One region of the Alteromonas sp. AWJ4_197 genome, then DNA from elsewhere that is predicted to be linked to it. Evidence: predicted binding sites of a transcription regulator. Region 1 holds the regulator's gene; each other region holds the start of a gene.

Region 1 (7,403 bases):
GTATAACGAAGAAGGCAAACTCAACCACGAAGTCTTTGCCGCCTCTATGGAGCATTACGACCAACTAGGCTTTGTGTTATTCGACCAACCCAAATACACTGTCTATGTGAATGATGACGAGGCCCCATGGCAAGTCACCGCTGATGAAGGCACACTCTACAACGATGACCTGATCCAGCTGGAAGACAATGTGCTGATAAAAAGCCTGAACCCTGAAGAGTTTATCCAGACCATCACAACCAATTTTATTAAGGTGAATCTGGATGACAAAACCATGACTTCAGACCAGCCGGTAGATATACGCGGTGTACAGACCATCATTAAAAGTAACGGTTTCAATGCAAACCTGCGTACCCAACAATATGAGTTAATTGATCATGTGCAGACAATTTATTCCCCGGGCAGTTAGCCTTTTCGCAGCAATAGCGCTGCTTGCTGCTGCCGGTGAGGCAATGGCCGGCTCCGGTGATTTTGAAAAGCCTATTACCGTGGATGCTAAGTCACAGTTTATTGACGGTAAAAAGAAGAAATCGGTTTTTAAAGACGATGTGAAGATTACCCAGGGTTCACTCATCATTGCCGCAGATGAAGTTGAAGCCATCGCCAGTGAAGGCGAAGGGAAAGAGGTTTTTATTGCCCGCGGAAAACCAGCCACTTATTCTCAAACGCTGGATGACGGCGCAAAAGTAAAAGCCAGCGCAAATGAAATTCGCTACGAAGTAGCCAAACAACTCATTTCCTTGCAAGGTGATGCGAAAATCCAGCAAGATACCAGCATGGTCCAGGGAGATAGTATCACCTATGACATGTCAAAAGAGCAACTTCTGGCAACCGGCGGTGAAAGTAACAGCAACGGCCGGGTAACCACGGTTTTCCGTCCTGACACAGTTAAAGAGCTGAAGGAAGAGAACAAGACTTCAGACAGCAACGAAAACGAGGGTAACTGAGTTACATGGCAACCCTGAGTGCGACTCACCTGGCAAAGTCGTATAAATCACGCCAGGTCGTCCGTGACGTTAGTTTATCGGTTTCTACCGGACAGATAGTAGGTCTGCTGGGTCCTAACGGTGCAGGTAAAACCACAACGTTTTACATGATTGTCGGTCTTGTGCCGCTGGACAAAGGCAAAATCCTCATTGATGAGCAGGAGCTGACGCACCAGCCAATGCACGAACGTGCCCGCCGGGGAATTGGCTATTTACCCCAGGAGGCATCCATTTTCCGCAAGCTGACCGTACATGAAAACATCATGGCGATATTACAGACGCGTAAAGACTTAAAAAGTCATCAACGTGAACAGGAAGCGGATGCACTACTTGATGAATTTAATATTAACCATATACGTAATAGTACAGGTATGAGTTTGTCGGGTGGCGAACGCCGCCGGGTTGAAATTGCCCGCGCACTGGCAGCCAATCCGCAATTTATTTTGCTCGATGAACCCTTCGCCGGAGTTGACCCGATTTCGGTTAATGATATAAAGAAGATCATTCAGCACTTACGGGACAGAGGTATCGGTATCCTCATCACCGACCACAATGTCAGGGAAACCCTTGATGTGTGTGAAGAGGCCTATATCGTCAGTCATGGAGAACTGATTGCTCAGGGCACCGCAGAACAGGTATTAAGTAATCAAAAAGTTCGTGATGTATACCTTGGTGAGCAATTCAGGCTATAGTTAAGATATCGGGATGAGCATTTAGCGGAGATTTCGCCACCGGCACTCACACCGCTACAACCGGATGTCCTTTTTAGAGTTTATATAAGACGTAGATGAAACCATCTTTACAGTTAAAATTTAGCCAACAACTGACAATGACGCCTCAGCTTCAGCAGGCGATCAAGCTATTGCAGTTGTCTACGCTGGACTTACAACAAGAAATTCAGGAAGCCCTCGACTCTAATCCTTTGCTGGAAGTCGACGACAGCTCCGACAACGATGTAATTGAGAAAAATAACATCGATAATGATGACAGCATGCAAGAGTCTGCATCAGCCTCATCTTCTGACAGTATGGATACCGGTGAAGCACTGGAAAAGAATGATTTACCGGACGAGCTGCCCATCGACAGTACCTGGGATGAGTACATTTCTGCGTCTTCTGCACCCGCGCCCGGCCCTTCCGGTGGCGACGATGAACAAATCTTTCAGGGTGAAACCACCGAAAATATTCAGGACCATCTGCTGTGGCAAATGCGTCTGACACCTTTTTCTGACACAGACCGCGCCATCGCACTGGCGATCATCGATTCTATTGATGAGTCCGGCTATCTCACGGTTACCGTTGACGACATTTTGCAAAGCGTTAACAGTGAAGATATGGAAGAGCCCGTTGAAGAAGATGAAGTTGAGTGCGTACTTAAACGTATTCAGCTTTTTGATCCTCTCGGTTCCGGCTCCCGCACACCGCAGGAGTGCTTGTTAGTTCAGCTGGCGCAATTTGCACCGGAAACACCGTGGCTGGAAGAAGCCAAACTACTGCTCAGAGAGCATTCCGATCTGTTAGGCAGTAAAGATTACCGTACGTTAATGCGTAAAACCCGCCTGAAAGAAGATCAGTTACGGGAAGCGATGCGTTTGCTGCAAACGCTTAATCCCCGTCCGGGCAGTGCATTAATTACGAAAGAACCCGAATATGTCATTCCGGATGTATCGGTTGCGAAGAAAAATGGCCGTTGGGTTGTAGAATTAAACCCCGACAGCCTGCCTAAGCTCAGTGTTAATCAGCAGTATGCTGCAATGAGCCGTAAAGCAAGAAACAGCAGTGATTCACAATTTATCCGCTCTCACATGCAGGAAGCAAAATGGTTTATTAAGAGCCTTGAGAGCCGGAACGATACGCTGCTGAAAGTAGCAAATTGTATTGTTCAGCAACAGATGGGCTTTTTTGAGCATGGCCCTGAAATGATGAAACCAATGGTGCTGAATGATGTCGCAGAAATGGTAGATATGCACGAATCTACTATTTCCAGGGTAACAACGCAGAAGTACATGCACACGCCCCGTGGTATTTTCGAGTTGAAGTATTTCTTCTCCAGCCACGTTGCCACTGAATCAGGTGGTGAGTGTTCATCTACAGCGATTCGCGCCCTGATTAAGAAGCTGGTTGCCGCTGAAAAGCCAAGCAAGCCACTGAGTGACAGCAAGATTGCTTCGTTGTTGGCCGATCAAGGCATTATGGTTGCCCGGCGAACAATAGCAAAGTACCGGGAATCCTTGTCGATCCCGCCGTCTAACCAACGCAAAAGCCTTATCTAACTTAAGGCTGCTCAAAATAAGGAAGACGAAATATGCAAATCAACCTTTCTGGTCATCACATTGAGATCACTGATTCTTTGCGTAATTATGTCGATACTAAGTTCAGCAAACTGGAACGTCATTTTGACCACATATCAAATGTGCACGTTATTTTAAATGTTGAAAAGCTTAGCCAAAAAGCAGAAGCAACGGTTCATCTTAGCGGCGCGGAAGTCTTCGCCTCTTCCGAAAATCAGGACATGTATGCTGCCATTGACAGCATGGTCGATAAGCTCGACAGGCAGGTCCTGAAACACAAGGAAAAGCTTAAAAAGCACTAATTGAATTCATGGATATACAAGCCATAGTCAGCCTGGACCGCACCGAGTGTGCGGTCCAGTGCAATAGCAAAAAACGCATTCTCGAAATCATCAGCGGGATTGCAGCTAAAAATAACCCCGATGTTGATGAAGCCACCGTGTTAAGTAGCCTGCTGGCCCGTGAGCGAATGGGCAGCACAGGTATAGGTAACGGCATTGCCCTCCCCCACGGTCGCCTGGCCGGACTGGAAAATGTCATCGCCATCGTAGTTACCAGCACACCCGCCATCGATTTTGATGCTATCGACAACAAACCTGTGGATATTTTCTTTACTCTGCTTGTCCCTCAGGAACAAACCGAAGGACATTTACAAACTCTGGCCATGGTTGCCGGAAAACTCAGCGATAAAGAAACCATAAAAACTATCCGCAAAGCTCAGACAAGTGATGATATTATTCGCGCATTACAGTAACTTAGTGTAATACGCACCGACAACACGTGACTTCAGGAGAAACGGCGTGAAGTTAATCATCATCAGCGGACGTTCCGGTTCAGGAAAATCAGTAGCACTTCGTGCCCTTGAGGATCTGGGGTACTACTGCGTCGATAATATTCCGGTTAATCTGTTACCAGCCCTGACACACACTGTCGCCGATGAATACGAGCAGGTAGCTGTGAGTATTGATGTCAGAAACTTGCCTAAAGAGCCTTCTGAGCTGGTTGAAATTCTCGACTACCTGCCGGAGTCATGGACTGTCACCATCGTATATATTGACGCAAGTGACGATATGCTGGTGCGCCGGTTCAGCGAAACCCGGCGGTTACATCCGCTGGCCAAACTGAATAAGTCATTGTCAGATGCCATCCAGACAGAACGTGAACTGCTGGCGCCTGTAGCGGAAAGAGCGGATTTGAATATTGATACCGACTCTCTGAGCATCCACCAGCTGGCAGAATTAATCCGCGAGCGTATCCTCGGTAAGAAAAGCTCACGACTTGTTCTGGTATTTGAATCATTCGGCTTTAAACACGGTATTCCCAAAGATGCAGACTATGTGTTTGACGCCCGTTTTCTGCCAAACCCTCACTGGGAGCCGGATTTAAAACACCTGACAGGCCTGGATACACCGGTTCAGGTTTTCCTCAGTTCCCAGCCTATAGTGACCAAATTTATCTGGCAGATTCAGAACCTCATCACGACCTGGTTGCCACACCTTGAACGGAACAACCGCAGTTATGTGACAGTCGCTATCGGATGTACAGGCGGACAGCACCGTTCAGTTTATGTAGCGGAATCACTGGCGAAAAACTTCCGGGAATCTCATCCTGATGTCCAGATCCGCCACAGGGAGCAAAGTAAATAATGCGCATAGAGAAATCTCTGACTATTGTTAATAAACTGGGCCTGCATGCCAGAGCTGCAACGCAGTTGGTGCAACTGGCGAATCAGTTTGATGCCGAAGTTATTTTACAAAAAGGCGATAAGCAGGCTAATGCCAATAGTGTGCTGGGACTGATGATGATGGAAAGTCATCAGGGGGAACAGGTTACTGTGATCTCTGAAGGTCCGGATGCTGAAGCTGCAATGGATGCCGTCGAGGCATTAATTGCAGGCAGATTTAACGAAGATGAATAGCGCCGGCACACCACTGAGTGTGCAGTGCCGGCGAAGGCTTAAAGGCAATCCCGTTGAAACGTTTCATCAGTTTAATCATCTTTTTGACAGTGATGGCTTCTCAAAGCTCAGTATGGTGTGCTGAGCACAGAAAAAGTCTGATAACCGGTGGTACGGCCTGGCCTCCTTATCTGTACATAACAGACAATAATGAGCCGGCCGGTGAAGACTACCAATTGTTGAAGTCGGTTTTAGGCAAGCTGGATTATGCACTGGAAAGCCAGATCCTGCCTGAAAGACGGGTCACTCAGCAAATAGAACTGGGGCAAATTGATGTAGTTACAGGTGCAGCTTTCACACCGGCGAGAGCACTGAAAAACTATTTTTCTGTTCCTTACCGCAAAGAAACCATCAGCTTTGCCTTTCATCCTTCCCATCATGACGAATATGCCGGCAAATCTCTTGAAACCTTACTAAGGGAAGGCAAAACCCTGGCGTTAAATACCGGCGGATGGTATGGCGACTGGTTTAATGAAACAGTCACTGAGCAGTACAGCGCGCAGCTTATTCATCTGGATTCCATTAACCGGCGGTTACAGTTTCTGAACAGAGGCCGTGTCGATTTGGTGCTGGACGATATCAGAGTGATTAGCTTTAATGCTGAACTGCTGCATCTCGAACTGGAAATCAGTGATAATCCCGTGAACGTGCAGGACGTCCACTTCATGTTCAGTAAACAATCTGTGGACCCGGGCTTCATCGATAAATTCAATCACGTCCTGTCTGGCTATGTTAAAGACCCGGATCCTGCGAGCTGAGCCTTCAACCTCACACCTTATTCTGCTGCCGTATTATCCCTGACATTTTTTTGCACCGTTATCGCGGCAAACAAACTCAGGACGAATGCCATTCCATAGAATCCTTTTTCACTCAGCAACAGGTTGGCGTTTACCAGACCAATCACTAACAGTGCAATAGCAGCACCAAGGCCAAACCAGCACAACATCAGATATATTTTCGTTGTCTGTATGCCTTCCATTTTGTCCCGCACTGTTTTTTGAACAGACACAGCAGCAAACAGTCCAAACAGAAATACAGCAAAGTAGTAGCCTTTTTCATTGAGTGGCATATCGGCATTCAGGAGTCCGGTTATGTAAGCGGCAAATCCTGTCAGCAGTGCAATAACAGAAGCAATAAAAAAGGCTTTCGTAGGTTTATTTGCGTTCATGATGATCTCCGTTTTGTATCAGTGACTGGCATACAGCACGGTTTGATGTGCCACCAGTTGATTGTTTTCCAGATAATTAGCAATAGTGGTGAACGTAGCGGTTTGTATCGCGCCCGGATGGTCGCTTAACGACACGCCGCTGCTCACCCAACTGCCTAGCCGCAACTTCATTTTGTTAACCTTCACCGGCTGTGCTTTAAACCATGCCTGCGTATTGTTTTTAAGGCGATGACTGTCAGTGGTGTCGTAAATAGCAGCATTCAGCACATCAAGGGTGTACTCAGTGCAATTTTGCTTTCCTTCCGTAAACGGACTCGCAATAACGGAATAGGCCGGTTCGTGCAGCAATTTCGCTTTGTCCTGCGCATACAAGGCAACGATTTTCTGCTGCACTTCCCAATCGGGAATAATTATGCCGGTTTTTAACTCCGTTGCTCCCCAAAAGAAATCCACCGGATAATCCGTTTTCAGTACGCTTGTACCCGGCTTATCTGCCAGCTGATATAAATTGTGTATTGCATACCCCTGCTCTACCGTGCCGTCATCCAGCGTAATATCGGAATACAGTGCAATTGCCGTATGGGTAAATGAAATACCTTCAGGCAAGTCTTCAGGTGCCCGTCCAACCCGCGCAATAATGGCCGCATAGGCTCCCTGCTCAGCCAGGTAATGCTCAGTTTGCTTTGCAAACTTTATAATCGCCTCCGGCGCATACCGGCGGGGTGCTTCTTCCTGACTGCCGGCAAATACAGGCAACGCCAGACATGCAAGCATTGCTATCGCGGACCTCATTGAGCTTTCCCCTGTGTCACGATAGTCTGGTTTATCACCACATTAGGTGCCGGGTCTGCAGTAATCACCCGTTTTGTCACCGGTAAAGGTTTATTGCTTTTCTCAATGCTATGGTGAACGGAGTGCGCTGAATCTGCCGCAATCACTGCCACTCCCACACTTAACACGACCGGTGCAACCGATACCGCGCTGGCCACTGATGCTGTTGTT
Region 2 (7,403 bases), on a different contig from region 1:
GATGCGCTGGTTACCCGCACTTTCACGGGATAAAGGTTATATTGCAAAAATGTCATACCCTGCGGATCGCGCACCTGGCTGGTTTTATAGACGGTGAGTTCGTCACCGGGTTGAATACCATGACTCCGGCCAATGGATACCTGCAAGACATCGCCTCTGACGGCCAGTACCCGGCCGGTAGCAGGCTGACAGGTGAGCATATCATCAATATCTTCAACCACGCCGGTAAACAACCGGTTGACGGCTTTGCCGTATTCACTTTGCCAGAACCGATAGCTGCTGACATCAATCTGTGAGAACTGATCGAATTCCCACACGGCTTCGGTAGCATAATTTTTCTGCATGAGTACGGCACCGTTCATACCGTCTACCAGAGATACATCGAGGGAAAACTGACGCAATGCATCATCACTCTTCCAGAATGCCAGTGAAGAGTGAGCGGGACGCAGCATACTCAAATCTGTAATGGTTGCTGCCAGAATGTATTGTGAGCGGCTCTGACGGGCCAGGTCAGGTGCCTGAGCCAGCACATTAGCGCGGTTCCATCTGACAGTGTAGGGCACTATCTGAGCCAGAGAAGTTAATTCAGAGCGGGCTTTAAATAATTGCTGGAGGTGTCTGGGTGCCTGTTCGGATAAATCGTGGATTTGTCCGTCCTGTGCCTGCGCCCTGTGTTCGATAGGAAACCAGGTGGTGACCAGGGTTTTTTGAAAGTCAGCAACACTGCAAGTAGCGGTTTGCGGAAAAATATCTGCCCGTATGGTTACTGTTACATAATCGCTGTGCCATTTCTCATCAATAAGCTCAAGGTTGTTCACTTCTCCGCTGGCACTAATTTGAAGCCTGTCTTCCTGCAACAGTCCGTTGGTCAGCATCTGAACACTTTGCACAGAAGCGCCGGCAAAAATCATTGCCTGTCTGATCGCCTCTTCGGTGGCCTTTGCTTTGGCGGCAATTTTATCTCCGCCCTGGATGAGTGCCTGTCCTCTGGCTTCATACCAGGCGGCAGAAGTTTGCCACGACAGTAATAAAAATAGCCCTGTAAGAAACAGTTTAATCCCCGCTGGCCGGAGCAAATTGTCAATTCGAGTCATCTTTATCACCGCAATCATATTTAAAATGAAGCGGAACCGCTGGCAAAGCAGCGTTTCCGGCTTTATGTGCAAAGACAAGAGCAAAAAACGTTCCTGAAATTGCGTCTGAAAAATGGCGCAGAACATCAGGGCACGGTTATTGCTGGAAACGGGTAACAGAAACAATCTGCTGTGGATGCAGAACAATGGTGTTCAGCGACATTCAGCAAACTGATTAAGAACTACAGGTGGGTTATGCAATCTATTATCCTGCGATCAGCAAGAGCGACAGGCGTCAGTCTGGTATTACTGCTGGGTGGTTGCTCAGGGCTTATTGATAAGCATGTTGAGTGGGAAGTGGTGGAGCCGGAAAGTTACCCCGTGCTGACAGCGATAGGATATGCACCGGTTGCGCAGCAAATGGGTCAGACGGAAAATGACCGCTCCCTGATGGCAATGAAAGCATCAAAGCTGGATGCCTACCGCGAACTGGCTGAGCAGGTATACGGTCAGCGACTGAATGGTTCTCAGTCGGTGGCGAACATGGTGATGCAGGATTCACAATTAAAAGCATCTGTTGAAGGCGTGATCCGCGGCGCGAGGGTGATAAAAAGTTATCCGGTGGGCGAGGATACTTACGCTACTGAGTTAGAGCTGGACATGCGTAAGGTGTACGATATTTACCTGACAACCGCTAAGCCTAAAAGGATTAGAGACGTTACTTATTACTGAGCCGGTTTACTGGCTCCGGTCTTCTGCAAAAAGCAAAAAAGCCCGTTTTCACGGGCTTTTTGGTACTTGTCACTGTTATCAGGCGCTCACGCCTCTGCCTAGTCCGGAGCCTTTCGGCTTTCCGCTTTTATCGTAGGTCAGAGATTCTTTGGCGCGGACTTCCAGCATTAAATTACGCAGGTGGGTCAACCTGAGCTGACCCTGTTCAACGGCTTTTTGATTAACTGATGTACGGTACTGACACTCTTCGAGAAGCTTTTTGGCCTGGGCAATCAAGGCGGTAACATCGTCTGGCGCTGTTTTTTCCGCTGTAAGTGCAGTGTATTGCTTACTGATAGCAATATCACTTTGCTGAATGGTATCGAGGGTTTGCTCTTTATCCTTGAGCAGATTCATCAATGCCTCAGCATCCCGGGAGCTGATCAGGTGCAATTCCTGTTCAAGCAAAGTCGCCAGATGCGTTAAGTTTGCGATCTGTTGCTCCAGTGCCTGTACCAGTGACTGCGACATAAATTACTCTCTACGATTTAATGCCAAAAACCTGCGCTTCTAACCGTGCGATTTTCTGCGCCAGGGAATCCGGGTCGATTTTATACTCACCACTTTGAATGGCTTTCTTCAGTTTGTCGACCTTTTCCTGATTGACCGGCGCCTCAGTGCCTTTCTTCTGTACCTGACTTAACTGCTGGGCAGACTGAGTCAGTGAGACAGAGTCCTGGCGCGGAGCCGTTGTCTGTGTATTTTTCGCCGCAGCTTCCTGTTGCTGCGCCGTTTGTGTCTGTGCCTGCTGATTATTCAGCTTTGCATTGTCAATGGGCGCCTTAGGGGTTCCATTGTTAACATTGTTGATTGCCATAAATTTTTTCCACTACCAATAACACCTCATACACGTTATCGGCCTGAACTGGCGCATCTTTAACCTTTTTTCAGTGTTTTTTACTGTTTGAGGCTATAAATTCACAACCACTGTTTGCGTGCTGGCAACTTCAGCGATAAGCGTCTTTTTCGACGATGCGTTAACTACCTGAATACTATCGCCTATTACCCCGTCCTGTCTAGCGATGCCGGCCGTTTTCACCTGCATTCCCGCGGCCTGAGCACGGATGGTGATGCGATCACCTTTACAGACAAAGCATAGCATATTTGCCTGTACAGGCTGGCCGTCACGGACCCGTCTTTTCATTCTCGCGCCGATAAGCTCCTTTTGCGACATATAACTGGTGTGCCGTAACTGGTTAATGTCTACTTCAGCCAGCTTCAGGTTTGCTGATGTCAGCACTGTGCCAGGACTGATAAGACCGGAGGTCACCACCACCGTGCGGGTCCGCACAACCCGTGCGTTGGTAAACAGATACCAGTCATTGTTGCCGCAACTCACTCTTACTGAAATATAGGACTGGGTGAGGGCGCTGCTGTCTGCGTGATACTGAAAAGGCGTATGGCAGGCTGGGATCTGAATGCGGTCATCAACTGGCACAATACTTACCTGAATATTATCGTCGCCGTGAGCGTCCCCAATAGCGCTTAACAGATAAGCCTGAGCTTCCTGCTTAATTTTTTCCCGCATCTGCGCTGAAGATTGGGCAAATGCCGGAATACTGGCTATGTTTAGCATCATCAGCAACATAACCATCAGCGGCCTGCTTAAAGATTTCTGCAATAATTTCGATAACTTTTTCTGCATGATGACTTTTTTCGTGTTCAGTTCATTGTATTTTGACTATGATTAAAAGCAGAACCTTTAGATTCGTAATGGTTAAAGTGTCACTTTTTTGGCGATTCTGTTTTTAAACATTAAGTGATATGGTGAAACGCAATGTTCGTGCCCAATTTAAATTAGAGGTGATGTATGTCAGGCATTCTTGATTCCGTTAACCAGCGCACGCAGTTAGTGGGGCAGAATAGGCTGGAGCTACTGTTGTTCAGACTCAACGGCCGTCAGCGCTTTGGTATTAACGTGTTCAAAGTGCGGGAGGTACTGCAGTGCCCGCCATTGACAGCAATGCCTAAATTGAATTCACTGGTACGGGGAATTGCGCATATCCGCGGGCAAACCATTTCTGTCATCGACCTGAGCATGGCAACAGGCGGCAGACGGATTGAAAACCTCGAAACAGCGTTTATCGTTATTGCAGAGTACAACCGCTCAGTACAGGGCTTTCTGGTTGGCGCGGTTGAACGCATTATCAATACGAACTGGGATGCCATTATGCCACCGCCGCAGGGGACGGGTCGCGCCAGTTATCTTACTGCCGTTACGGAAGTGGATAAAGAGCTGGTGGAAATTCTGGACGTAGAAAAAATTCTTAACGAAATTTCTCCCCTCAAAGCCGAGGTTAGTAAAGATGTTATCGCCGGGCTGGATACCACTGCTCAGGAAGATAAGATTATATTCATTGCCGATGATTCTTCTGTTGCCCGCAGTCAGGTGAAAAAAGCGCTGACGGCACTGGGACTGAAAATGGAGCTGGCTAAGAATGGCCTGGAAGCATTGAACCGTCTCAAAGAGATTGCTGCTGAAACCGGCGACGTTACAGATAAAGTGGGCGTACTGGTTTCCGATATAGAAATGCCGGAAATGGACGGATACACACTGACGGCTGAAATTAAAAACACCCCCGAATTGCAGAAATTAAAAGTGGTTCTTCACACGTCATTAAGCGGGGTATTCAATCAGGCGATGGTGCAAAAAGTCGGTGCCGATGATTTCATTGCAAAATTCCATCCTGATGAACTTGCTACTGCTGTAGGTAAATGGTTGTCTAATTGATTGACGAGGCCAGGGAAGCTTGAAAAATAAAGAAGTGTCTGCCGACAGTTACCGTCAATTCGGAACTTTTCTGCAGCAACAGTGTGGCATTTCATTAGGCGACAACAAGCAATATCTTGTCCGTAGCCGCTTGTCGTCTTTGATGTACGAATACGACTACGACAGCCTGGACGGACTGATTGCAGCTGTGGTACGGGGTGGAAACCGTAATTTGTTGCAATCCGTTCTGGATGCCATGACCACCAATGAAACTCTCTGGTTTCGTGATAATTATCCCTACGAGTTACTTATTAATAATATCTTGCCGCAGTACGCCAGTGAAAATCGCCGGTTGCGGGTCTGGAGTGCCGCCTGTTCCTCCGGGCAGGAGCCGTACTCCATCGCTATGTCAGTACTGGAATTTCAGCGGCAAAAACCCGGCGCTCTGAGAGCCGGCGTGGAAATTACCGGCACAGATTTGTCGTCTGCCATGCTGGAGAAGTGCAACAAAGGTGTGTATGACGAACTTTCTCTGGCCCGCGGGTTATCGGCAGAACGCCGTCAACGCTATTTCTCTCCCAACAGTGAGGGGATGGTTCAGGTCAATGAGGAAGTACGCAGAATGGTTTCTTTTAAAAGCCTGAATCTGCTGCACAGTTATACGGCCCTGGGTCGCTTCGACATCGTATTTTGCCGTAATGTACTGATCTATTTTCCGGCAGATGTGAAACAAAAGATACTGCAACAAATTGCCGCCCAGATGCAGCCCGGGGGGATTTTGTTCCTCGGCGCTTCCGAATCTATCGGTGAAGCCGGATCTCATTTTACCATGGTGAAGTGCCATCCCGGCCTTTACTATCAAAGAAATAAATAATCTCCTGACGCCCCGCCCGGGGCGTCAAAAAATACTTGGCACTTCATTTGCAAAGTTTTCAACAATAAGAAAACGACGATTCATACTCTGAGTCTCTTTTTAATTCGATGTTGTTGAAATCTTTGCCTGTGGAGTGTTTTACATGGCCATCAACCTAGACAATCTGACCGGTTTCCATAAAAAAGCGCTGGATATCAGAGAGCAGAAGATGGAAGTGATTGCCGGTAATCTGGCAAACGCAAACACCCCCGGCTACAAAGCCCGCGATATAGACTTTAAGCAAGCCATGGAAAGCGCCCGCAGTGAACAGCGCCAGGGTTCTTTGCAACGCACTCATGAAAATCACATTGGTGGCGGTCTCAATATCAACAGCTTCGACATCGATTATCGAATCCCAAATCAGCCCGACACCGGGGACGGCAACACCGTTGAAGTGCAGGCTGAAAGAAATGCCTTTCTGGATAACGGAATGAGATACCAGGCAACCCTGCAATTTCTCGAAGGAAAACTGAAAGGTATGAAGAAGGCCTTAAGTGGAGGGCAAAGTTAATGAGCCTGTTTAATGTCATGTCCATTTCCGGTACCGGTATGGAAGCAGAAAGTGTCCGTCTGAACACCACCGCCAGTAACATTGCTAACGCTAACAGCGTCAGCAGCAGTTACGAAGAAACCTATAAGGCACGCTACCCGGTTTTCGCCGCAGAACTTGCCAGAGCATCAGATGAACAGAGTAAAGGCGTGGGTGTTGAGGTTAAAGGCGTAGTGGAAAGCGATGCACCTCTGCAAATTGAGTATGCACCGAACAATCCCATGGCTGATGAAAACGGTTATATCTACAAGCCCAACGTCAACATTGTCGAAGAGATGGCAAATATGATGTCCGCTTCGAAAGGCTACGAAACAAACGTTCAGGTTGCTGATACAACCAAACGTATTTTCCGTCAGGTACTGCAGCTTGGTCGCGGTCAGTAACCGCGCTGAGCAGAGGGTATTTTCGTGAGTACTATTTCAAATACGACAGGCTTAAATTCAGAGCTCTACTGGCAGGAAGAAGGTGTAGCCGTTGCCGATGGCAGCGAACAGCGCCTGACTCAGGAAGACTTTTTCTCATTGCTTACAGAGCAGCTGGCGAATCAGGATCCGACCAAACCGGTGGACAATGATCAGATGGTTGCCCAGATGACATCTTTCACGATGGCAGACGGGATCTCCCAGTTAAATGAAAAGTTCGAATCCTTTGCCGCGTCTATGACCTCCAACCAGGCATTGCAGGCTTCCAGTCTGATTGGTCAGCAGGTGCTGGTAGAAGGTAATGTAGGCTATATGGCAGAAGAAGGTGCCGGCTTCAGTGGCGTACTGGTTAACGATCAGACCGTGCAGGATCTGAAGATCACCATCGAAAATCAATATGGTGAAATTGTTAAGACCATTGACGCAGGAACGCAGGCGGCAGGAAATATCCAGTTTAACTGGGACGGAACAGACACAAACGGCAATCCTATGCCGGCCGGAGAATATGTGGTTAATGCTAACGGCACCGTCGACAATGAAGGGACAACCGTTCCTACTGCTATTAACCGGCAGGTAGGCAGTGTCAGCATGACTGGCAGCAGTCAGGGCATTATTTTGAATTTGGCGGGTGATGTGAGTATCAATCTTAGCGACGTCATCCAGATAGGCAGTTAACAGGAGAAAGAGTTATGTCTTTTAATATTGCACTTAGTGGCGTTGCAGCCGCGCAGAAAGATCTCGACGTAACCGCCAATAACATCGCGAACGTCAACACGGTGGGCTTTAAAGAGTCCCGCGCAGAATTTGGTGATGTCTATGCATCGTCATTGCTGGCAGGCGGTAAAACAAAAGTCGGTGACGGTGTTTTGACACAAGATGTGGCACAGCAGTTTTCTCAGGGTAGTTTACAGTTTACTAATACTTCTCTGGATCTTGCGATCACAGGTAACGGCTTCTTTGCCAC
Region 3 (7,403 bases), on a different contig from region 1:
CTGATTCCAATTTTTTTAGCCTGCCCGTACAGGTCTTTCTTCGTCCGGTCTTCATATTTTTTGCTTGTGCCACCTTTCTCAGACGGATGCAGGCTGTCATTGGCCTGTGCATTAGAAATTCTTGCAGCCTTTTCTTTGCTGAAGCCTTTATCCCTAAGCGCTTCGTACTGTTCGTCGTCTTTAATCTGGCTACCGTGATTTTTTGTCATCAATTTATCCTCAACATATAAGTTTCCGGCACACATACCTCATTTGCATACATCACTCGTTGATACCCGAAGACTTGCTCACTGGTTTAATCCCGGACTGACAAGACCTGTCACGCATCTTTACGGATCAAAATACGGTGATGCTGCGTAGCAGTACTGAATCCCGACCGGATCGCCTTTTGAAAACTGCTCATTGAACAAGGGAGGATACATGGCAAAAGTTGCACAGCTCTATCGCATGGTTACAGACAAGCATATTTGTCCTTTCGGCCTGCGCTCAAAAGATTTACTTGAGCGGGAAGGGTTTCATATTGAAGACCACAAACTGACCTCGCGGGAAGAAACCGATAAATTTAAGCAGAAGCATGATGTAAAAACCACGCCGCAAACCTTCATCGATGGTCAGCGTATTGGCGGCTATGATGATTTGCAGGCATACTTCGGCAAAGGCGACACGCCGCAATCCGGTACAACCTACACACCGGTTCTGGTGATTTTTGCTGTTGCATTATTACTGGCTTTCGCCGTACAGAGCCTGCTGATGACACACTTTTTCAGTGTTCGTACACTTATGCTGTTTATTGCCTTTTCCATGACCTTACTGGCAGTACAGAAGTTACGGGATCTCTTCAGCTTTACTAACTCGTTTATCACCTATGATTTACTGGCGATGAAGCACTTACGCTACGCCTACCTCTACCCCTTTCTGGAAGCTTTCGCCGGCATAGGCATGATTGCGATGTTGCCAGTGTGGCTGATTGCCCCCATTTCACTTTTCATGGGGTCGGTAGGCGCGGTTTCAGTTTATAAAGCCGTTTACGTGGACAAGCGTGAATTGAAATGCGCTTGTGTTGGCGGTGACAGCAACGTGCCCTTAGGCTTTGTATCCTTGTCTGAAAATCTGTTCATGATTTTCGGCGCACTGTTGATGATTTTACTCTGAAGCAGAAGGCGGGCCTGACTCTGTGCGACAAGGTTGATAGGAGGGGTCAGCAGATTTATCAGCGGCCTCTTTTATCAGGGCTGAAATAGCGTCTTCTTCACTGGATTGCTGCAATGCATTAAGCCAGGTATAAAACAGTGCATGGTCATGCATCATCAAATCCAGAGCATCCGCAAGACGCGGATTCTCCGGTGTTGCATCAGCTTCCATTTCTTCTCTGACAGCATCAACCATCGCCATGTTGCCCTGCTTCGTATAAATATCGAGCTCTATATCATGACCAATTAATTTTTCTAACTCTAGTGGCGCTCTTGACACCATATCTTTTGCAGCCGCAATGCATGCACTGGCAACAGCTGGCTCGTCAGCCCTGCTCCCGCACCATGTTTTGAGCAGATTATATTTGTACGTACCGGCGGCCCATTTACCCATCGCATAAATCACTGCACCTTCAAGAGATGCCACCTGCTCAGCTATCACGGAATCCAGCGCCAGGGAGACGAACCGTGCATAATGATTAGAATAGCTTTTGGCCTGCACCATATTTTCAAGGGATGCCAGTACAGCCTCATGATCATTCTGCTTTATATGAAATAACACAAGGTTCAGCCAGGTTTCACCATCATCACGGCCACCCTCTTGTGCCTGACGCACAAGCGTACGGTTACATACTGAGTGGGAACCGTTCATACTGCAAAGTCGCAATGTTTCCCGAAGTGCATCTGTATTACGGGGATATTCAGACAAAAATGATTGCCAGGCATTCATCGCAGCCTCACCCTCAGAGCTGGTCATCATGAGTGCAGTCAGGCGTGATTGCTCACTCTCTGAACTGAGGTTTTCTGCATAAAAGGCTTCTATTTTCTTTTCAATCAGCGTGTAGTCGTCGGGACTCAACCGCGTACAGGAAGGAAAACTATCAAATACAGGCTCCGGCTTTTCAGTGCTTTCATCTTGTTCTGCTGTGACCGGAGGTTGCGGCTCTTCCGCAGGCGTGTTTATCACTTTTGTTTGTGGAAGCCGGGCAGTGCTATTAGCCGGTTTATCAGGTTTTAAAAAGAAGACAACACCGGCAAGGATGACTAAAGCAAGTGTCAGTATTATTCCGTATTTTTTCACCAACCGGTTCCGTGGCAGCAAACTGTTTAACACAGCTTACTGAATGACAGGAAAGGGATAAAGTAATAACTTGTTTCCTCCTCTAACCATAGTCAGTTATCTAAGTTTGTGTATGAAAATATAGACACACTGGCAGGTAAAATTTTCCCACACGGATTCTCCTCCTTTTTATCACACCGGATTAAACACCATAAAAAAACCTTAAAAACCAGTGCAATAACATCATATTTAGTACAAAAGTATAATCTGGCACGCCACTGGCATTATTGTTTGCAACAGACAACGAACAGGAGAACAGAGTATGAAACGGATAATTCCCGCTTTGACAATGACAGTCATGACTGTGTTCTCAACGTCACTTCTTGCTGAAGGGATTTCAGCCTCGCCAACGCAATCTGCGACGGATGATGCAATTGCAGGCAAGGTAGAAGCGGCACTCTTGTTTAGTGGTCAATTCGATACGATGGATATTCGCACGGATGTGAGCAAAGGACAGGTTATTTTAACCGGCAAAGTTAACAGTGAAGTTAACAGGGAACTCGCACAGGAAGTTGCGGCGTCACTGGATGGCGTAGTATCAGTTGAAAACAAGTTGGATGTTGTAAAGCCTGCATTACTGGAGGGTGACCTTGTCACCTTGCTCCATGGAGTCAGGGATGCGCAAATGGTGTCGTTGATACGCACACAACTTTTGCTGGAATCCGGACTGTCAGGCGACGACATTGATGTCCATGCTTTACGAGGGATTGTAACCCTTACCGGCAAGGTTGAATCGCTCACAGAGCGCGATTTGATCATAGCCATTGCAAAGAACACTGATGACGTTGTTGACGTTAAAAGTGAACTGTCTGTTGACAGTTAATCTCCCCTCCAGGCCTTTCCCGGCCTAACCAAAACCTCTGATTTTCTCCCGCCATTTGGCGGGAGCTTTTTTTGGTATCGGGAATACTACGCAGATATAGTTTTTCATGTCGAATAAAGCAGCAGTCAGTCCTATATTTAAAATCACAAAACAACAGAGTGCTTTCATTGTTTTGTTTCCATGTGTATTCCTAAATGTCTTTTGCCGGAACCTTTGTGTTCCGGCTTTTTTTTCATTCTATTTTATCGGTTATACAGATACCCACCATTCGTAACAATGCGTTGTCTTTAAGAATTGTTCTCATTTAAAATGGTGGTGAATTAATAGAAGAGAAAATAAGTATGGAAAAAAGACAGCCAAGACAACCCGCCTGTCTCACAGTAAAAGACAACATTGCAATTACTCCTCACATGCGCCGTATCACCGTGACCGGCGATGCCCTGAAAGCTTATCCCGATATCGATACAACAGCATACGTTAAGTTACTTTTTGATTTTGATGGTAATCCCTTGTCAGTGCCACCGGCGTCCTTACAAGATGCGCAGCTTCGCACGTATACCATCCGTCAACTGGATCGCAGCAACGGCACTATGGATATCGACATGGCGCTGCATGGTGAAGGCGTTGCAAGCGGCCCGGCTTCACACTGGGCAAAAAGTGCAGCACCCGGTGATCAAATTTGTGTAGGCGGACCGGGCAGCTCCAAAGGTCTGGCAGACAGCTTCGACTGGGTATTATTCGCCGGCGATATGACATCCCTTCCGGCCATTTCTACCTACCTGGAAAAACTGGAGCCGCAAACACAGGGTTATGCCGTCATCAAGGTTACCACCGCAGATGATATCCAACCTCTGGAGAAACCTGCCGGCGTAAACGTAATTTGGGTAACCGGTGCAAACAGTCTTGCAGATGAAGTGGCAGCACTGAGCTGGCTTCCGGGTACACCGGCTGCCTGGGTAGCCTGTGAGTTCTCAGATATGCGGGCACTGCGGCAGTTACTGGCTAAAGAAAGACGTATCCCCCACGACCAGCTATATATCAGCAGTTACTGGCGTGAAGGCCGGTCTGAAGACCAGCATAAGGTGGATAAGCGTAAAGATATGGAAGAATACGAAGCCGGCGCCTAGCCAACCTTCAGGCTAACGATGATACTGTTCTTCCTCTGTATCGTTAGCCGCATGAATATGCCCTTTGATATCCACGAAGGGCATAGCATCCCCTGCACGCATATCCTCAAGATAATCTGTGAGATATAAAATCCCTGCCAGGTTGTGACACACCGTTACCGGTACGGCATTCAAATGAAAGTTGAAGCGGTTCAGCCACTCAGAAATCAACCGGCTGTCGCCATCTGACAACGCAAACAGTAAATGGTACAGGCGTATTAAAGCGACCTGAACTTCACACTCCTGCGACGTTTCCTCAAACCCCACATACAAACTCTGATCCAGAGCCACTTCTGAAATACCCAGTAAATTCGCGGCTTCCAGACGTGTCATGCCCATAGATTCATAAGCCATTACATAGGCTTTCATCACTACTGCCGGTGACGTTCCCATTGCATGCATACCCGACACTCCTCATTTTTCACTGATATTAAACAGTGACCTGCGAGAAACGTTCCAGTTTATGAATTTTTACTGTAAAGGGGGCTTTTAAAAGAAAATAGAGAGGATTACAGCACAGAAGCGGGAAGATGAGCACAGAATACCTGTTCTGATTGCGCAGACGTTGAAAAGCCCGCGTCTTCGAGCCAGGCCTTTGCTTCAGAATACGTTGTGAAAAAATCGTACTCAACGTCAAGGCTGTCATACATTCTGGTGAGCTGCATGCGCGCGGTAACGCTCACTGAGGATTCAGCTGTTACGATAGCCACTTTTTTCAAACCTAAGGGCACAACCGCAGCTATCCGCACACCAAGCACACGCTCAGCATCGGGAATAAGCAGGCTTTCGCCACGCAGTATCACAATATCAGACCATGTGTCTGCTTTTAACAGCTGACGTTCAATCCGGTAAGCTTCACCAAATGCCACCACGCATTCAGCATTCCAGGGCCCGTATGCCTGAGTCAGCATGATATTGCCTGATAATGCTATATCGAACTCACCGTGAACAAACTTCATAATTTTTACTGAGGGTGATGAAAACGGCGGAATTATACCAGAAAACCGGTGGCACAGTAATCTGTGCCAGCCGGTTTATCCGGTCCGTGTCAGGCTGCAATGACGCTGGAAAGCGCCGAGAATGACGGTTGTGCTTGTATATCAAGGGGAAGACGTAACTCTCTGGCAATATCACTCACACTTATAATGCCACGAATCACGTGTTCCTTGCGGTCAATCACCAGACAATGCTGCTGGCCGTTGTCTTTCAGTGTTTCGATAATATCTTCCACTGTCGCCTGCTGGATCTGTTCGTAATCGAATGACTGCAAGGCTGACTTTGGCTGCATAAAGTCCGCCGCGATAAGATCGCTGCGGGACGTGCCCAGGGCAACTTTCTGCATGATACGCTGCTCGGTAAGGTCAGCCAGTGTCACGATACCCGCGAACTGGTCGTTCTTATCCAGCACAATTTTCATTTTCACATGGGACTGTTTCATCAGATGCTCCAGTTCCGTCGCTTTAGCATCGTAATCGATTACCAGCGGAACGTGCTCTTTGAAATCAGTAAAAACAGCACTCGCAGGCGATTGCAGGGTCAATCGGTTTTGCGCTGCTGGCCAGGCGAGTTTATCGACATTTTCGGTTTTGAATAAGGGTAATACGTGCATGATAATTTCCTTTGTTTATTTGATCATGGATGGCCCGCAATAGCGGGAACATAAACATCAGGAAAATACCGGTGGCCCTCTGATACTGTAGGCCTGAATGAGGCCCCGCAAAGGGATCAACCGGATATCTGCATATTCGCTGAACGGCTGTATGACGATGGCGTTACGAACAGCACTTAAAATACCGTTACCACTGTCTGATTCGGCATCGGCGACGGTATTCTTAGTAACTTCAGGCACCTGCCCGTCACTGGCTGACATGACTGCGGCTGATTTTGCGCCCATAGCAACATCACTGCTATCACCCAAAACGGGTAGCAGAGTAAGCAACCATAGTGCAACAGCCCAGAAACGCATCGTGTTCTCCATTGATGTGAGTCAAAAAATTACCGGCCCACACTATAAACATACGATGATTTTCAAAAATTCAAACTACACTTCAGCGCAATAATCGGATACTCATCGCGTTTCGGCAAAACATAACGCCGGTGAATAACCCTGATTTTTAGTCGGGTATTCGCTACCAAAGTACCATTCCGGTTACCACTATAAGTTAATTTTCTGTAAACATCGTCTACTCTAACCTGTGAGAAAGCACAAAAAACCGGATGCTCACCATGACTGAAAAAACATTTAGAAGAAGCTTTATCGCACTGACCGTAAGCTCAGTTTTGCCACTGACAGCACACGCAGCGGTACACTGGGACGAGCAGGAATTAATTGAGGTAACAGGGCAAACCCCGTTATCTGCTTACAACGACGATAACTCACAGGTGAATGCCACCCTGGGGTCAAAAGATATTAATCTTGCCAACGGTGGGTCACTGGCAAGGTTACTGGACAGCGAATTGCTTTCAGTGTCGATTAATGATGTGACGAACAACCCTTTTCAGCCCGATGTGCAATACCGTGGTTTTACCGCTTCGCCTTTACTGGGACTACCTCAGGGTCTGTCGGTGTATCTGAATGGTACCCGCTTTAACGAGCCTTTTGGTGATACGGTAAACTGGGATCTGGTCCCCATGACTGCGCTGGACAGCGTGAGTATTGTGAGCGGTGCTAATCCGCTGTTCGGCCAGAACACACTGGGGGGCGCATTGTCCCTGCGAAGTAAAACCGGCTTCAGCTTTACAGACAACAAGCTCACCGTACAGGGCGGTAATTTCGGCCAGAAAGGCGCTACCGTTGAAAGTGGCGGCAATAATGGTGAGTGGGGCTATTACGTCAATGCCAGTTTTTATGAAGAAGATGGCTGGCGGGATTTCTCCCCCAGCGAAGTAAAGCAATTATTTGGTACGCTGAGCCGTCAGACCAAAGACAGCCGTACACAATTAACATTGTCTCTTGCCGACAACGATCTGATTGGTAACGGAGCGATCCCGGTAGACCTCATTCCTTATGAGGGCCGCGACGCCATTTACACCCGCCCTGACCAGACAATGACTAACCTGACCTTTGTCAGTCTGAATCACGAATGGGACCTCAGCGATTCCGT
Region 4 (7,403 bases), on a different contig from region 1:
TTTCCCGCACAGACATCCACAATGAATACATCAGACACACCAGACTGGAGGCGAATATCCAGTTTCCGGCCAGCTGATACGTCAGGTAAATGGCAAGCATGGATAAGACACACAGGAAAAAGCTGACAACACCGGCTATCTGCATGCGTTTTATGAATAAAATGCGCTGGCGCAGGTTACGGATTTGCGCCTGTGTGTTTTCGTCGCGGTTTTCACGGGCAAAGTTACGGATTATCGTTGCCAGTGTCAGGAAGCGGTTCGTGTAAGCCAGGAGCAACAGTGAAATCGCCGGAAACAACATGGCCGGCGTAGCAATATCTATCTGCATTGACGTATCTGCTTAAAATGAAAGCGCGGAATACTACCAGCTTAATCCGGTTTCTGCCATACAGGCAAGCAATCACATTCTCTCTACGGGCAAACCGGCTTCTGTCCAGCCCAGCATATCGCCTTCAAGGTGACTGATACCGGTGAACTGCTTCTGTTCCAGCATCTGCATTGCTATTTGCGCCCGACGCCCGGAGCGGCAGTAAATAATGATAGGTTTGTCTTTGGCATCATTCAGCTGTTCCACATAGTCGCCGATGGCTTCGTGAGGCATGTTGATGGCGCCGGGAATATGGCCGTCAGCGTATTCCTGCGGAGTACGCACGTCGATGAGTAACCACTCGTCGGCTTTCACTTTTTCCAGCATGAAAGGCGTTGCCTGAACTGAGCGGAATCCGTCGGCTTCGGCTTCTTTTGGCCAGTAAAAGGTTGTTGCAACAACGGCAAAGATAATAAGAGCAGAAACAACAATGATTTTGCGCATGAGGTTATCCGTCACTATGTTCCGTATATCTGTTTTAACCTGTGTTTCCGGTGCAGTGTACACTATTTGAACAAGGCGTGCAGAACCCTTTTACATCCCGGGCAGTTTGCACAGTATTAAAAAGCATATAGTGCGTGCAGGGCAGAAAAGATCACAACAGTGATCCCCAGCAGCAGTAAAACCGCTCTGGTAACAGCCTGACGACAATGTGTCATGTCTGAAAAGCGTACCTCGCGGTGGCCGCCGACCCGGCTGTACCGGATCATATTCCCTGAGTAAATGGCCGGGCCACCCAGCCGGATCCCTAAGCTCCCGCCACATAACGCCAGCAGCAGTGAGGTGCTGTCTCTGGATCTTGCCTGTGAGAGCGCTTTAAATCCGGCAACCGGATGTGTTGACAGTGCCAGTAATATTGCACCGGTAAATGCAGGGACCAGCGAGAGCAGCCGGGTGACCCTGCGAACGGGCAGGGCAAACCAGTAGAAGCCGGGGTTTCGCCAGTGCCACTGCCAGCTGAATAAGAGCAGCAGACGATACAGCAGTGCTGCCACCGGACCGGCAATCAGAAACCAAAAAACCACACCGCAAAACTGGTAGCAGAACCTGAGCAGTAAACTTTCCATGGCAGCTTTAGCAATACCGATATCTGACAGACGAGCACAGTCGCGGGCGACGAAGTGGGACACCATTTCTCTGGCAAGGACTTTCTTTTCTCTGCCAAGGGCGGTGACGACAGCATTGTAGTGCCATCTCACCTGAGCGAAGTCCATGACGCAGAGCAAAATGACTGCTTCGAAAAACAGCGGATATTCAGCCATGGTAACCAGCAAACCGGTAAGCACAGTGAAAGGCACGATAAGTACAATGGCACCCAGTGCGCCGGATATCCGGTGTTGGGAAGGGCTGTCAGTGGATTTGGGTTTTACTTTTGTCGCCATCCCGGCCGCCAGCAGGCGGAATACGGTTAACGGGTGGTATTTGGGAGGCCAGCGCCAAAGGCTGTCGATGGCGATAACCACCAACAGCAGGGCGAGATTTTGTAATAAGGGGCTGTGGAGCAGGGCGTCCATGCTTAACACTATGCTCAGGCCAGACGGGCAATCATTCCCATAACCAGTTCAGCAGAGTGCTTCGCTGCGGTTTCCAGATATGCCTCGAAGGACACTGATGATGTCTTGCCGGCGATATCAGACAAAGAACGGATCACCAGAAACGGTGTTTCCAGCATAAAACAGGTTTGTCCGATGGCTGCGCCTTCCATTTCACAGGCCTTCATTGCCGGAAAAGTGTCTTTAATTTTCTGTGCCGCTTCATCTGAACCGACAAAGGAATCGCCGGTACAAATCATGCCAGTGGTGTTCTGGATATGGGTGATGTCCTGTGCCGCGGCGGTAGCAGCTTCAACAAGCCGGGGATCGCAGTCGTATTGTGGCGGCATACCGGCACATTGCCCAAGTTCATAACCAAAATGGGTAATATCCACATCGTGATATTTCACTGCACTGCCGACGACCACATCACCGATATTCAGCGCCGGATCGAAGCCGCCGGCTGAACCGGTATTAACAACATAATCAGGCGTGTATTGCTCGATAAGTGCTGTTGTGGCAAGGGCTGAAGCAACTTTACCAATACCGCATTTTACCAGCACGACTTCAGCGCCATGCAGGGTGCCGGTGTAAAAGGTCAGATGTTTCCACTGTCGGGTTTCACAATCTGTCAGAGATGCCTGTAACAGTGCAATTTCCTGATCCATTGCGCCAAGAATACCGATTTTCATAAATATGTTCCGTCGATGTACCGCCCGGCGAACTGGGTGTGCGCGGGTCCGTTAAGTCATGATTGTTAATGGTAATATGAAAGTGAAGAAACTGACAGAAATTAGGGGAAAATGGGTCGGTACCTTGGGGAGAATACCGACCCGGAGAGTAAAAGGTAAATTAAGCAGCCGCTGCCCGGCTTGAACGCACCGGACGTGTCGGGCGTTTATTCGGTGCAGGGTTAAGCGTCGGCGCCTGCGCAATACGTTGCTGTTTGCGGCGGTAAGGCACCAGCTTGCTTTCGATACATTCGCGGATCTCTTCAGTGGTATAACCGGTTTTCACCTTAATGCGCACATGAGGCAATCCTGCTGCATCCAGCGCGCCGCTGACAAAAAAGTCGCGCTGGGATTTGTATTTGTTCTTGCCATCGTTATAAACAAGGTCGATAGCCATAACAGGCGTCATGTCGTCGCGGTCACATAATACGTAATCCAGTTGCTTTGACGACGCCCGTGACATGGCGCTGGAGCCTTGTTTTTTACTGGCTTTAGCTCTTACTGCCAGTACATCGCTCAGGCGTACCCTGCAGACGATGCGGAATTCACGGCCCACCGCCTGCTCAATCAGTTTCAGAAAATTATGTTCTACCGGTGTGAACAGCTGAGGTTTACTGCGAAAAGGAAAGCTTACACCGCTGTCCGACAATTTCATGGCGCCCAGAGCCACCACAATCAGTAACATCATTAAAATTATAGCCAGTTCCATATTGATCCCCGCGAAAGCAAAATCACATACGTCAAAAAAGTGACGTTTTGTGTCGTGAATTAGTCAACAAGCTGGATTTTGCAAAGGAAGTGCCAGACCGCTAAAAATTTGCAAGGTCGGGAGAGCGTCCGGCACAGAGGAGCTGGGAAGAGGCTGACAGGTCTCAGTTGGCCTTAACAATCATCATATCTACCTGAGAACCTTCGTGATCAGGGGAAATGATAACCCGCACACTGTCGTTAGCTGCAGTGAGTAACGTTCTGCCCTGTACTGTTGCTGCGACCTGCATACCGGGATACTGTGCCGTGTAGTAGTCGATGAGTGTTTGCTGTGGTGTCGCGGAATAAAACACCAGCGTGGCAGGCAGTCCGCTGTCGAAAACCTGACATTGCTTTGCGTCATCCGGCATGGTCAGCGTGTGAAAGTCTGCCGGACAGGCGGATGTGTCAGGCGCTGCAGCCACAGATAACGAAGCCGTACACAGCAGAGTCGCTGCAATCATACTGCACGTCTTTTTGTTCATTTTTACTCTCCCTTTATTAAGCGGAATGGATGCTTAACAGATGAGTAAAACTATAGGCAAGAACCCCTTAACCGGCAATAAAGCATAGGTATACCGGCACACACTCAAGTATCGGCGGTTGATCTTCAGAAACGAAAAAAGCCACGGAATTCTCATCCCGTGGCTTTCGTTTTTTTGCTTTGAGCCGTATTAAACGCCGAGGTAATCCATGATGCCGTCGGCCGCTTTACGGCCTTCGTCAATGGCGGTTACAACCAGATCACTGCCCCGAACCATATCGCCACCGGCGAAGATTTTCGGGTTAGCAGTCTGATAAGCGTACTTACCACCGGCAGGGGCGATAACACGACCCTTTTCATCCAGGATAATACCGTAGTCAGCAAACCAGCTGGCAGGGCTTGGCTGGAAACCGAAGGCGATGATGACCGCATCCGCTTCAAGCACGTGCTCTGAACCTTCCACCTCAACAGGACGACGACGACCGTTGATGTCCGGCGGACCCATTTCAGTTTTAACCAGTTTAACACCGGCTGCAGTGCCTTCACCGGTCAGCGCGATATCCAGCGGTTGTACATTGAAGACGAATTCCACACCTTCTTCTTTCGCGTTCTGTACTTCCTTGCGTGAACCGGGCATGCTTTCTTCATCACGGCGATAAGCACAAATTACGCGTTTTGCGCCCTGACGGATAGACGTACGTACGCAGTCCATAGTGGTATCACCACCACCCAGCACAACAACGGTTTTGTCTTTCATGTCGACAAAATCAGCAGGATCTTTTTCCAGCCCCATTACACGGTTAGTATTCGCAATCAGGAACGGCAGGGCATCGAAAACGCCTTCAACGTGCTCATTGTCGAATCCGCCTTGCATGGACTTGTACGTACCCATACCGAGGAACACTGAATCGTATTCATCAAGCAGCGCCTGGAAGTCGATATCTTTACCGATTTCAGTATTGAGTCTGAACTCCACACCCATTTCGGTGAAAATTTCACGACGACGTTTAATTACGTCTTTTTCCAGCTTGAACGAAGGAATACCGAAGGTTAACAGGCCGCCGATTTCTTCGTACTTGTCGAAAACAACCGGCTTCACACCGTTACGTACCAGAATATCTGCACAGGCAAGACCTGCAGGACCGGCACCCACGATAGCGACTTTCTTGTCTGTCCAGACTACGTCAGACATATCCGGACGCCAGCCCATTTCGAAGGCGGTGTCGGTGATGTATTTTTCAATACTACCGATAGTCACAGCGCCGAACTCGTCATTCAGCGTACAGGCACCTTCACATAAACGGTCCTGCGGACAGACACGGCCGCAAACTTCCGGCAAGCTGTTCGTTTTATGAGAAAGTTCTGCCGCTTCAATAATACGACCTTCATTCGCAAGACTCAGCCACTGCGGAATGTAGTTGTGAACCGGACACTTCCACTCGCAATAAGGGTTACCGCAGTCCAGGCAGCGGTCTGCCTGGCCTTCGGTTTGTGATTGCGTTAACGGTTGATAAATTTCAGCGAACTCACCCTTACGCACCATGATAGGTTTTTTCGGCGGGTCAATCCGTTCAACGTCAACAAATTGGTATACATTTTTAGCCATTACTTCACCTACCTCTCTTATTGCGCCTGGATCCGCAGCTCGTCACTCGAACGGCTGATATGGCCCAACAGGTTTTTAACGTCACTGGTTTTCGGCTTAATTAACTTAAAGCGTTTTACCGACTCAGCAAAGTTCGTCAGCAATGACAATGAGTGTTCACTGCCTGTTTCTTCATAGTGCTGGTTAATCAGACCACGTAAGTGCTCTGACAGAATGGCCTTGTCGCCAATATCCATGATTTCAACCAGTTCAGGGTTAACGCGGTTATCAAGGTCACCGTTTTCGTCGTACAGGTAAGCGAAGCCACCTGTCATACCGGCACCAAAGTTAACGCCAACCGGGCCCAGTACAGCAACAATACCACCGGTCATGTATTCACAACCGTTGTCACCGATACCTTCAACCACGGCGGTTACGCCTGAGTTACGCACACCGAAACGTTCACCGGCACGGCCGGCAGCAAACAGTTTACCGCCGGTAGCACCGTACAGACAGGTGTTACCCATGATGGCACTGTTATGTGCATCGAAACTGATGTTCTTAGGCGGATAGATAACCAGCTTACCGCCAGTCATACCTTTACCCACGTAATCGTTGGCATCACCTTCAATACGCATGTGCAGACCACCTGCGTTCCATACGCCGAAGCTCTGGCCCGCAGTACCGGTAAACTGTATTTCAACCGGCACATCTTCCATATCATGGTTTCCGTGATGTTTGGCGATTTCACCAGACAACATGGCGCCCACTGAACGGTCAGTGTTGCGGATTGGGTAGCTTAGACGGATACCTTTGCCTTCACGCACAGCGTTTCGGGCATCGTCCAGAATCTTCGCATTCAGCTCACCTTTATCCAGCGGCTGGTTAGTGGTTTCTGAACAGAACAGACGGGTATGCTCGCCTTCAACCGGGGTTGCCAGCAGTGGTGACAGATCCAGTTTGTTTTGTTTCGCTGAAATGCCGTCGATAACTTTCAACAGATCAGTGCGGCCTACCAGTTCATCGAACTTCCGTACGCCCATTGCGGCCATAAGTTCCCGCACTTCCTGAGCAATGAACTTAAAGTAGTTCATTACCATCTCAGGCAAGCCGATGAAGTGTTCTTCACGCAGCTTTTGATCCTGAGTTGCAACACCTGTCGCACAGTTGTTCAGGTGACAAATTCGCAAGTATTTACAGCCTAACGCGACCATCGGGCCAGTACCGAAACCGAAGCTTTCAGCACCCATACAGGCTGCTTTGATAACGTCCAGACCGGTTTTCAGACCACCGTCGGTTTGTACACGTACTTTGTGACGCAGACCGTTTTCAATCAGTGCCTGTTGTGTTTCCGCCAGACCCAGCTCGAAGGGGCTGCCGGCGTACTTAACAGACGTCAGCGGGCTTGCACCTGTACCACCGTCATAACCGGAAATGGTAATGAGGTCAGCATACGCTTTCGCTACACCGGTAGCGATAGTGCCTACGCCCGGCTCTGATACCAGTTTCACTGAAATCAGGGCGGTAGGGTTAACCTGCTTAAGGTCAAAAATAAGCTGAGCCAAATCTTCGATAGAGTAAATATCGTGATGAGGTGGTGGTGAAATCAGGGTTACACCAGGTACAGAGAAACGCAGTTGCGCAATGTACTTGTTAACCTTGTCACCCGGCAACTGACCACCTTCGCCCGGTTTTGCACCCTGTGCCACTTTGATCTGGATAACATTTGCGTTAACCAGATAGTGCGGGGTTACACCGAAGCGGCCGGAAGCCACCTGCTTAATTTTAGAGTTCTTTTCTGTGCCAAAGCGGGAAGGGTGTTCGCCACCTTCACCAGAGTTCGACTGGCCACCTAAGCGGTTCATTGCAATGGCAAGCGCTTCGTGGGCTTCAGGGCTCAATGCACCGATAGACATCGCTGCGGTATCGAAACGGGGGAACAGTTTTTCCGCCCCTT

The links. The regulator sigma-54, encoded in region 1, starts transcription at its own class of promoters, with help from an activator protein. The targets are predictions, from matches to a motif close to GTTGGCACGNNNNTNGNNT.
Region 2: a site for sigma-54 is predicted at 3,617-3,635, ahead of flgA (flagellar basal body P-ring formation chaperone FlgA). Genes of this name have one in related genera too.
Region 3: a site for sigma-54 is predicted at 2,517-2,535, ahead of ACXAGC_RS01455 (BON domain-containing protein). Genes of this name have one in related genera too.
Region 4: a site for sigma-54 is predicted at 3,418-3,436, ahead of ACXAGC_RS05585 (DUF2726 domain-containing protein). Genes of this name have one in related genera too.

What each region holds. Positions count from the first base shown of each region.
Region 1 is NZ_JBSWWW010000006.1:109,973-117,375, forward strand. It holds gene lptC (LPS export ABC transporter periplasmic protein LptC) at 1-409, shown strand, start outside; gene lptA (lipopolysaccharide transport periplasmic protein LptA) at 378-947, shown strand; gene lptB (LPS export ABC transporter ATP-binding protein) at 953-1,678, shown strand; gene ACXAGC_RS14335 (RNA polymerase factor sigma-54) at 1,774-3,258, shown strand; gene hpf (ribosome hibernation promoting factor) at 3,291-3,578, shown strand; gene ptsN (PTS IIA-like nitrogen regulatory protein PtsN) at 3,587-4,030, shown strand; gene rapZ (RNase adapter RapZ) at 4,077-4,922, shown strand; gene ACXAGC_RS14355 (HPr family phosphocarrier protein) at 4,922-5,194, shown strand; gene ACXAGC_RS14360 (substrate-binding periplasmic protein) at 5,248-5,991, shown strand; gene yiaA (inner membrane protein YiaA) at 6,009-6,401, opposite strand; gene ACXAGC_RS14370 (DUF2145 domain-containing protein) at 6,420-7,193, opposite strand; gene ACXAGC_RS14375 (hypothetical protein) at 7,190-7,403, opposite strand, start outside.
Region 2 is NZ_JBSWWW010000005.1:116,825-124,227, forward strand. It holds gene ACXAGC_RS12180 (flagellar assembly protein T N-terminal domain-containing protein) at 1-1,094, opposite strand, end outside; gene ACXAGC_RS12185 (LPP20 family lipoprotein) at 1,329-1,805, shown strand; gene flgN (flagellar protein FlgN) at 1,884-2,315, opposite strand; gene flgM (flagellar biosynthesis anti-sigma factor FlgM) at 2,326-2,661, opposite strand; gene flgA (flagellar basal body P-ring formation chaperone FlgA) at 2,755-3,489, opposite strand; gene ACXAGC_RS12205 (chemotaxis protein CheV) at 3,655-4,575, shown strand; gene ACXAGC_RS12210 (CheR family methyltransferase) at 4,595-5,428, shown strand; gene flgB (flagellar basal body rod protein FlgB) at 5,571-5,978, shown strand; gene flgC (flagellar basal body rod protein FlgC) at 5,978-6,400, shown strand; gene ACXAGC_RS12225 (flagellar hook assembly protein FlgD) at 6,425-7,114, shown strand; gene flgE (flagellar hook protein FlgE) at 7,129-7,403, shown strand, end outside.
Region 3 is NZ_JBSWWW010000001.1:327,461-334,863, forward strand. It holds gene ACXAGC_RS01440 (Rho termination factor N-terminal domain-containing protein) at 1-209, opposite strand, end outside; gene ACXAGC_RS01445 (MauE/DoxX family redox-associated membrane protein) at 421-1,152, shown strand; gene ACXAGC_RS01450 (hypothetical protein) at 1,144-2,271, opposite strand; gene ACXAGC_RS01455 (BON domain-containing protein) at 2,573-3,133, shown strand; gene ACXAGC_RS01460 (siderophore-interacting protein) at 3,475-4,260, shown strand; gene ACXAGC_RS01465 (hypothetical protein) at 4,273-4,701, opposite strand; gene ACXAGC_RS01470 (hypothetical protein) at 4,809-5,258, opposite strand; gene ACXAGC_RS01475 (CBS domain-containing protein) at 5,348-5,908, opposite strand; gene ACXAGC_RS01480 (hypothetical protein) at 5,966-6,265, opposite strand; gene ACXAGC_RS01485 (TonB-dependent receptor) at 6,526-7,403, shown strand, end outside.
Region 4 is NZ_JBSWWW010000002.1:494,660-502,062, reverse strand. It holds gene ACXAGC_RS05605 (DUF2721 domain-containing protein) at 1-328, opposite strand, end outside; gene ACXAGC_RS05600 (rhodanese-like domain-containing protein) at 401-811, opposite strand; gene ACXAGC_RS05595 (cobalamin biosynthesis protein CobD/CbiB) at 928-1,881, opposite strand; gene ACXAGC_RS05590 (5'-methylthioadenosine/adenosylhomocysteine nucleosidase) at 1,896-2,591, opposite strand; gene ACXAGC_RS05585 (DUF2726 domain-containing protein) at 2,752-3,339, opposite strand; gene ACXAGC_RS05580 (hypothetical protein) at 3,503-3,862, opposite strand; gene ACXAGC_RS05575 (FAD-dependent oxidoreductase) at 4,052-5,467, opposite strand; gene gltB (glutamate synthase large subunit) at 5,485-7,403, opposite strand, start outside.